One region of the uncultured Gordonia sp. genome, then DNA from elsewhere that is predicted to be linked to it. Evidence: riboswitches for the same ligand, from Rfam matches in the RefSeq annotation. Region 1 holds a riboswitch; the other holds the start of a gene.
What was found. A riboswitch is a leader RNA that binds a small molecule or an ion and turns the genes downstream of it on or off. The one in region 1 is predicted to bind cyclic di-AMP.
Positions count from the first base shown of each region.

Region 2: linked by a shared signal. The riboswitch ahead of Q0627_RS10120 (transglycosylase family protein) and the one ahead of Q0627_RS06850 (C40 family peptidase) in region 1 are both predicted to bind cyclic di-AMP.

Region 1 covers NZ_CALLZT010000078.1:6,815-10,215, forward strand. The annotation lists gene trpD (anthranilate phosphoribosyltransferase) at 1-423, shown strand, start outside; gene Q0627_RS06845 (Lrp/AsnC ligand binding domain-containing protein) at 442-720, shown strand; cyclic di-AMP (ydaO/yuaA leader) riboswitch at 1,234-1,408, shown strand; gene Q0627_RS06850 (C40 family peptidase) at 1,426-2,049, shown strand; gene Q0627_RS06855 (NlpC/P60 family protein) at 2,321-3,292, shown strand; gene Q0627_RS06860 (hypothetical protein) at 3,303-3,401, shown strand, end outside.
Region 2 covers NZ_CALLZT010000110.1:23,948-27,348, forward strand. The annotation lists gene moaA (GTP 3',8-cyclase MoaA) at 1-854, shown strand, start outside; gene Q0627_RS10115 (MoaD/ThiS family protein) at 859-1,107, shown strand; cyclic di-AMP (ydaO/yuaA leader) riboswitch at 1,365-1,535, shown strand; gene Q0627_RS10120 (transglycosylase family protein) at 1,545-2,186, shown strand; gene Q0627_RS10125 (molybdenum cofactor biosynthesis protein MoaE) at 2,374-2,790, opposite strand; gene Q0627_RS10130 (MogA/MoaB family molybdenum cofactor biosynthesis protein) at 2,869-3,363, opposite strand; gene moaC (cyclic pyranopterin monophosphate synthase MoaC) at 3,374-3,401, opposite strand, start outside.

The DNA.
Region 1 (3,401 bases):
GGAACCTCGGCGCTCGTCGTCCGCGGCGACGACGGACTCGACGAGCTGACCACGACCACCACCTCGCACGTGTGGCAGGTGGTCGGCGGCACGGTCACCGAACTGTCCCTGGACCCACGGGCACTGGACATCGCCACGGTGGAGCTGTCTGCTTTGCAGGGTGGCGACGCACAGGTGAACGCCCGTATTGCGCGGGAACTGTTCGACGGGCGGACCGGGCCGGTGCGCGACGCGGTGCTGCTCAACGCCGCGGGCGCGATCGTCGCGTTCGAGCAGACAGAACCGTTCACGGAGGAAACCTTCGCCGGGGCCCTGGCCGACGCTCGGGACCGGGCCGCCGTGGTCGTCGATTCCGGAGCCTCGCGGGACGTGCTCGATCGCTGGGTGGCGTTGAGCACCGAACTGGGCGCGGCGAAGAACTGAAGAATTAGGGTTGCGAGCATGATCACCGCCATCGTCCTCATCTCCGCCGACGTTCACCGGATCCCGGAAACCGCGCAGGCGGTCGCCGACATCCCCGGGGTGAGTGAGGTGTACTCGTGTGCAGGAGACGTCGATCTCATCGCCAAGATCAAGGTGCGCGATCACGAACAGATCGCCGAGGTGGTCACTGGGAAGATCAACCGGCTGCCCGGGGTGACCCGCAGCGCCACCCACATCGCCTTCCGTAGCTATTCCAGTTCGGAGGTCGAGGGCGGGTTCTCGATCGGCGAGGAATAGCCCTCTCCGTGCCGCACGGGCCGGTGATTGTCGTACCTGTGTTCTAGTGTTCGTCTCGTTCGGCAGGTATCCGACTGGTGAATCGGGGCACCGGCGGAGTGAATGAGACGGAGATTACATATGCTGATCGAATGCAGCGGGTGCCCAGGGCGCCCGGCCGCTTGCGACGGGTGCATGGTGCAGGTACTTTTTTCGGCCCCGAGCAGCGTCGATGGCAGTGCCGAAGGTGAAGCCCAGGTAACAGCTGGGGCGCCCACGGCCGACCGTGAGATCTCGGCGGCCATCGAAGTCTTCGCACTTGCCGCGATGGTGACGAATTCGACCGCCCGAACGGCAAGAGGGGCCATTGTGCCTGTTCAGCGCGCTGCTTCGGCCCACTTTCCCAAAACCCTGCGCGCCGGCTGATCGGTGCTGTAGAAATTTGTTCGGTCGACCAGTGGACAGAAGGCCATTTCATTTCGTAACCTTTCTGAGACCTTGACGGAGCGTCGTAACTCCAACCGGAGTGGTCCGTGAAGGTCACCGCTTAGTCATCCAGCTGGATGAACCGGGGACCCACCGGCTTCGGACCTTCGCTCGCGAAGGACCGAATTGGGGTGAATCGTCACCGTCCACCCGGACGTGGCGTAGGGCAATTTCTTCCGCCCGAACCCGACAGCTAACTCGGTAGGCGGTTCAGGGAGAAGTAGAAGGAGAACGTTCTTCGTGGCCAAACATCGTTTGGAACAGCCCGCACGGACCGGCAAGCTCGCCAAGTCTGCGCTCATTGCCGGATCGCTGTCGATCGGATCGCTCGGTGTCGCCGCAGGTGCTGCCGAGGCAGCCCCGGTAACCATCCCGAACGTCGGCACCTTCGAGATTCCGGGAATCAGCCAGAAGCAGATCCCGAAGGAACTGCGGCAGTTGCCGTCCAAGATCACGCCGAAGAGTCACGGCAGGATCACGCCGCCGCGCGTCAACCCGGGCACAGTGCTGGCCCCGCGCCAGTCGACCGGCGAGAAGGCCGTCCGGTACGCCGCGACCAAGATCGGTTCGCCGTACTCTTACGGCGCCGCCGGACCGAACGCATTCGACTGCTCCGGCCTGGTCTACTGGTCCTACCAGCAGGCCGGCAAGATCATTCCGCGCGACAGCTACGGACAGCTCGGCGGCGGTCAGGCCGTCAACTACTCCGACGCCAAGCCTGGCGACGTCCTGATCTTCAACGGTGGCGGCCATGCCGGCATCTATGAGGGCAACGGAATCTTCATCCACTCATCGACCTATGGAGTGCCTGTACAGCGCGCCCAGGTCAACGCGTGGAACCTGGTGGGCGTCCGTCGCTACTGACGTAGTGCCGTAACGTGTGACGGGCGGGTCGCATCGGTGATGTGTGACCCGCCCGCATCCCGTCAATGAGGACAGTCGCGCGAGGAGTATGGCGATAGTGGCATCGGAGGGCGCACGACCGACGTCGGCCGTGCGCTGTGAACAGCTTGATGTGAAGCACCGCTGTGAACAGCTTGGTGTGAAGTACACAGTGGGGTCCATGGTCCGGCCGTTCCTGCTGCCGTTGCGACTGGTCGTATGGGCCACCGCGCTGGCGCTGGTTGCCGCGACGATGGCGGCGGTCGCGAGCCCAGGGCACGCCGAACCCACCGCATCGGCCGATCAGCTGTTGGTCCGGTACAAGAAACTCGCACGCGAGTCCGAGCAGTCTGCCGAAGCGATGCACAACGCGCAGATCGAGTACGACAAGCAGACTGCGATCGCCCGGCAGGCGCGCACCGAATCCCGTAAGGCCGACGCCGACCGGACTCGTGTCGATCGTGATCTGGCGCGCTACCAGCGTGCGGTCAACGTGCTGGCCCGTGCGAGTGCCAAAGGAGCACGTGTCAACCGCCTGTACGCGGTGCTCGTCAGCGATTCCCCTCAGTCGCTCCTCGACCAGATGTCGGGCCTGGAGGTCCTCTCGCGCCAGACCGCGGCCAACCTGCGCGGGCTGACCAAGGCCAAGCGCGAGGCCATCGCGATCAAGACCACCGCCGACCGCAAAGCGGCAGACGCGGACCGCGCCATCACCACCGTCGCCAAGACGAGGCGTCAGCTGCAATCCAAGCAGAACGCGCTGCAGTTGCAGGCGATTCAGGTGCGCACGATCTACGAGACGATGACCGGCAAACAACTCGCCGCCCTGCGCGGTCCCCGGTTCACCTTCGATCCGCGCCAGCTGCCCACCGGGGCCGCATACACGCTGGCCGCGGTCCAGGCGGCGCTCACCCGCATCGGTGATCCCTACGTGTGGGGAGCGACGGGCCCCGACTCGTTCGACTGCTCGGGTCTGATGGTGTGGGCATATAGGCAGGTCGGTAAGACCCTGCCACGCTCGAGCCAGGCCCAGCTCTCCGGCGGCACTCCTGTCGACCGGTCGCAGCTGCAACCGGGTGACCTGATCATCTACTATGCCGATGCCTCACATGTGGGAATGTACGTCGGTAACGGCCTCGTGATCCACGCCTCGACCTTCGGGATTCCGGTCAAGGTCGTGCCCGTCGATGATGCGGGACCGTACAACTCCGCGCGCCGGTACTGAACGCCCATACATGCCTGTCATCACCGACGTGTCCGAAGGCTGCTCGCGGCGCAACCGCGGCTACCGGCTGACGGTCGCGCTTCTCGCAGCCTCGGCGCTCGTGGTGGGG
Region 2 (3,401 bases), on a different contig from region 1:
TGCGCGATCTCGGGGTGCGCAGTGTCCGGTTCACCGGCGGCGAACCGCTGCTGCGCCGCGACCTCGAAGCGATCGTCGCCGGTGTCGCCGCGCTGTACCCGCGCCCGGAGATCGCGCTGACCACCAACGGTGTGGGCCTGCGCCACCGGATCGACGGGCTCGTGGCGGCCGGCCTCGATCGCATCAACGTCTCACTCGACACCGTCGACCCCGAACGGTTCGCACGCATCACCCGCCGGGCACGGCTGACCGACGTCGTCGACGGACTGGCCGCCGCGCGCCGCGCCGGCCTCGGCACCATCAAGGTCAACGCCGTCGTCCCCGATCGTCAGGACCTGGCCCGGCTTCCGGAGCTGGCGCGGTTCTGCCTCGACCACGGCTATCAGCTGCGGGTGATCGAGCAGATGCCGCTGGACGCCGATCATCGCTGGAACAGAACGCAGATGGTGACCGCCGACGACATCCTGGACGCCCTGCGTAGCGAGTTCACCCTCGTCGACGACGACCGGCCCCGCGGCAGCGCCCCCGCCGACACGTGGATGGTCCCGGGCCACCACACGCCCGGCGGCGAACCGGCCCGGATCGGCGTGATCGCCTCGATCACCCGGCCGTTCTGCGGCGACTGCGACCGGACCCGGCTCACCGCCGACGGGATGATCCGCAACTGCCTGTTCGCCGACTCCGAGACCGACCTGCGTCCGATACTGCGCTCCGGTGCTCGCACGTCCGAGGAGACCGACGCCGCGATCACCGCGGCTTGGCGCGCCAATACCTGGGCGAAGGCCGCCGGCCACGGCGTCAACGACCCCGGTTTCCACCAGCCCGACCGGCCGATGTCGGCGATAGGCGGTTGAGGCGATGCGGCTGACCGTCCGGTACTTCGCCGCCGCCCGCGCGGCGGCCGGTGCCGAGTCGACCGTCGTCGACATCGACCCTGCCGACACGCTCGGCGAGCTGGAGGATCTGCTGTCCGACGGCAACGACGGACTGCGTCGCGTACTGGCGCGCTGCTCGTATCTGCGGGACGAGATCGCGTTCTGCGACCGGTCCGCCGCGCTGGGCGCATGCCGCTCGCTCGACGTCCTGCCACCGTTCGCGGGCGGCTGACACCCACGAATCCTGGTGTGATGTTCATCACATAACAGCTCGATAACGGGACGGCCACAAGTCGACTAAGGACCTGTGAGCAGGGCGAACGTATTCTCCGGACCCGGCGGCACGGAATCCGACCCGAAATACCGTCGCCGACATGGGTGAATACCGACGACAAACGTCGTAGTCTACGAATCGTTCGGTCCTCCGAACGACCGACCGTAAGAAACAAATACATAACGACCGGGTGGTCGCGCTGAGCCTCGTTCCACCCCCGGTCGTGACCCACATTCAGGAACGAGGACGGGGGACCCACCCTCATCGCGAGACCGGGCATCGATAATCCGATGCCCTTGGGGTTAAGCCGGATGCACGACATCCGGCCGGGCAACCTCTCGCTCGAACCCGACAGCTGACTTCGTAGGCGCGTGGAGAGAGGAAACCACAGAACAATGTCCGGACGTCATCGTAAACAGACAACCAGCACTGCCGGCAAGACCATCGCCAAGGTGGCCCTCACCGGCGCCGTCCTCGGCGGCGGAGCAGCACTCCTGGGCACCGGGTCGGCGCACGCCGCCACCGACGCCGAATGGGATCAGGTGGCTCAGTGCGAGTCCACCGGCAACTGGGCCATCGATACCGGTAACGGCTACCACGGTGGCCTGCAGTTCAGCCCGAGCACGTGGTCGGGTTACGGCGGCGGCGAGTTCGCCCCGCAGGCCAACATGGCCACCCGTGAACAGCAGATCGTCGTCGCCGAGCGTGTCCTCGCAGGTCAGGGCCGCGGCGCGTGGCCGGTCTGCGGAACCGTCCTGTCCGGACCCACCCCGCGCAGCGCCCCCCAGGCCGCCACGCCCGCACCGCAGGCCCCCCGGGTGACCCTTCCCGACGCTCCCCAGGCGATCCAGAAGGTCGCCGATCACCTCGCCAAGAACACGGGCGACGTGCAGAACCGGATCGACGAGGCCCTCGAGTCCCTCAACGTGCATCCCCAGATCACCAAGATGTGGGCCGCCGCCAAGAAGAGCGGCTTCGAGCTCAGCCCCGATCAGATCGCACTGTTCAACCAGTACGAGAACCAGCTGCCCAAGTAGCATCCCGGCCAAAGCCTCCGCGCGTCGACCACGGTCCGTGCGGAGGTTTTCGCCGTCTTTGAAGCCTTTCCGGTCCGATCGCGACCCACCATCTTGATCCCTGAGGCCGAAGCGACGCAGGGGCGAGGGACGCGTTGGGTCCGGCGACCTTTCGGCACATGACGTCGTCGCGCTCCGGCCCAGCCGCTCAGGCCGACCCCACCCATTCGTCGGTCCCATCGGCGAACATCTGATGCTTCCATACCGGCAGTCGTGCCTTCACCTCGTCGACGAGTTCTGCGCACAACCCGAACGCCTGCCCACGATGATCGGCGGCCACTGCCACCACGAACGCCACGTCGCCCACCCGCAGGTCACCGACCCGGTGTGACACCGCGACCGCCCGGATACCGGCACCGGCCGCCGCCACTACCTCGGCGACAACCTCATCGAGCACCGCCGGTGCGGTCGGGTGCGCCGAATACGACAACGCGACCACATCATCGTGGTCGCCGTCGTGATTGCGGACGATGCCGCCGAAGCCGACGATCGCACCGGCCGTACCTCCGGACAGTCCGACTACCCGGTCCTCATGCTCATGCTGCGAGATCGGCGTGTCGCACACCTGCGTGCAGATCTCGGGCCGTGAGTCGCCTCCGGCGGTCAAGTGCTGCCTCCGGCGGTCAAGTGCTGCCTCCGGCGGTCAATGGTCCCCTCCGGCGATCTGGTCGAGCGCGTGATCGAGCACCGTATCCAGTACCGCCAGCCCGTCCCGCACTCCGCCCGTCGATCCTGGGAGATTCACCACGAGGGTGCGGTCGGCGATCCCGGCGACCCCGCGCGAAAGCATCGCCGTCGGCACTGCCGGCGCGCCCGCGGCCCGGATGGCGTCTGCCAAGCCGGGGATCTCGACGTCGAGCAGCGGTCTGGTGTGTTCGGGGGTGCGGTCGGTGGGTGAGAGTCCGGTGCCACCGGTGGTGATGACCAGGTCGGCCTGTTCGAAGATCGCGGTCCGGATCGCCCCGCCGACGGGTTCGCCGTCGGCGACGACGGTGCGTTCGGTGACGTCGAAGCCACGTTCGGTCAGCCACTGTTCGATCAGCGGACCGGTCTGATCGAGGTAGAGACCCCGGCTCGCTCGGGTGGAGGCCACCACCACGTGCGCGACTCGCAGGGGCCGGCCGGCATGTGCACTCATGAGATGGTCCTTACGGGGTGCCGTCGCGAAACCAGTCC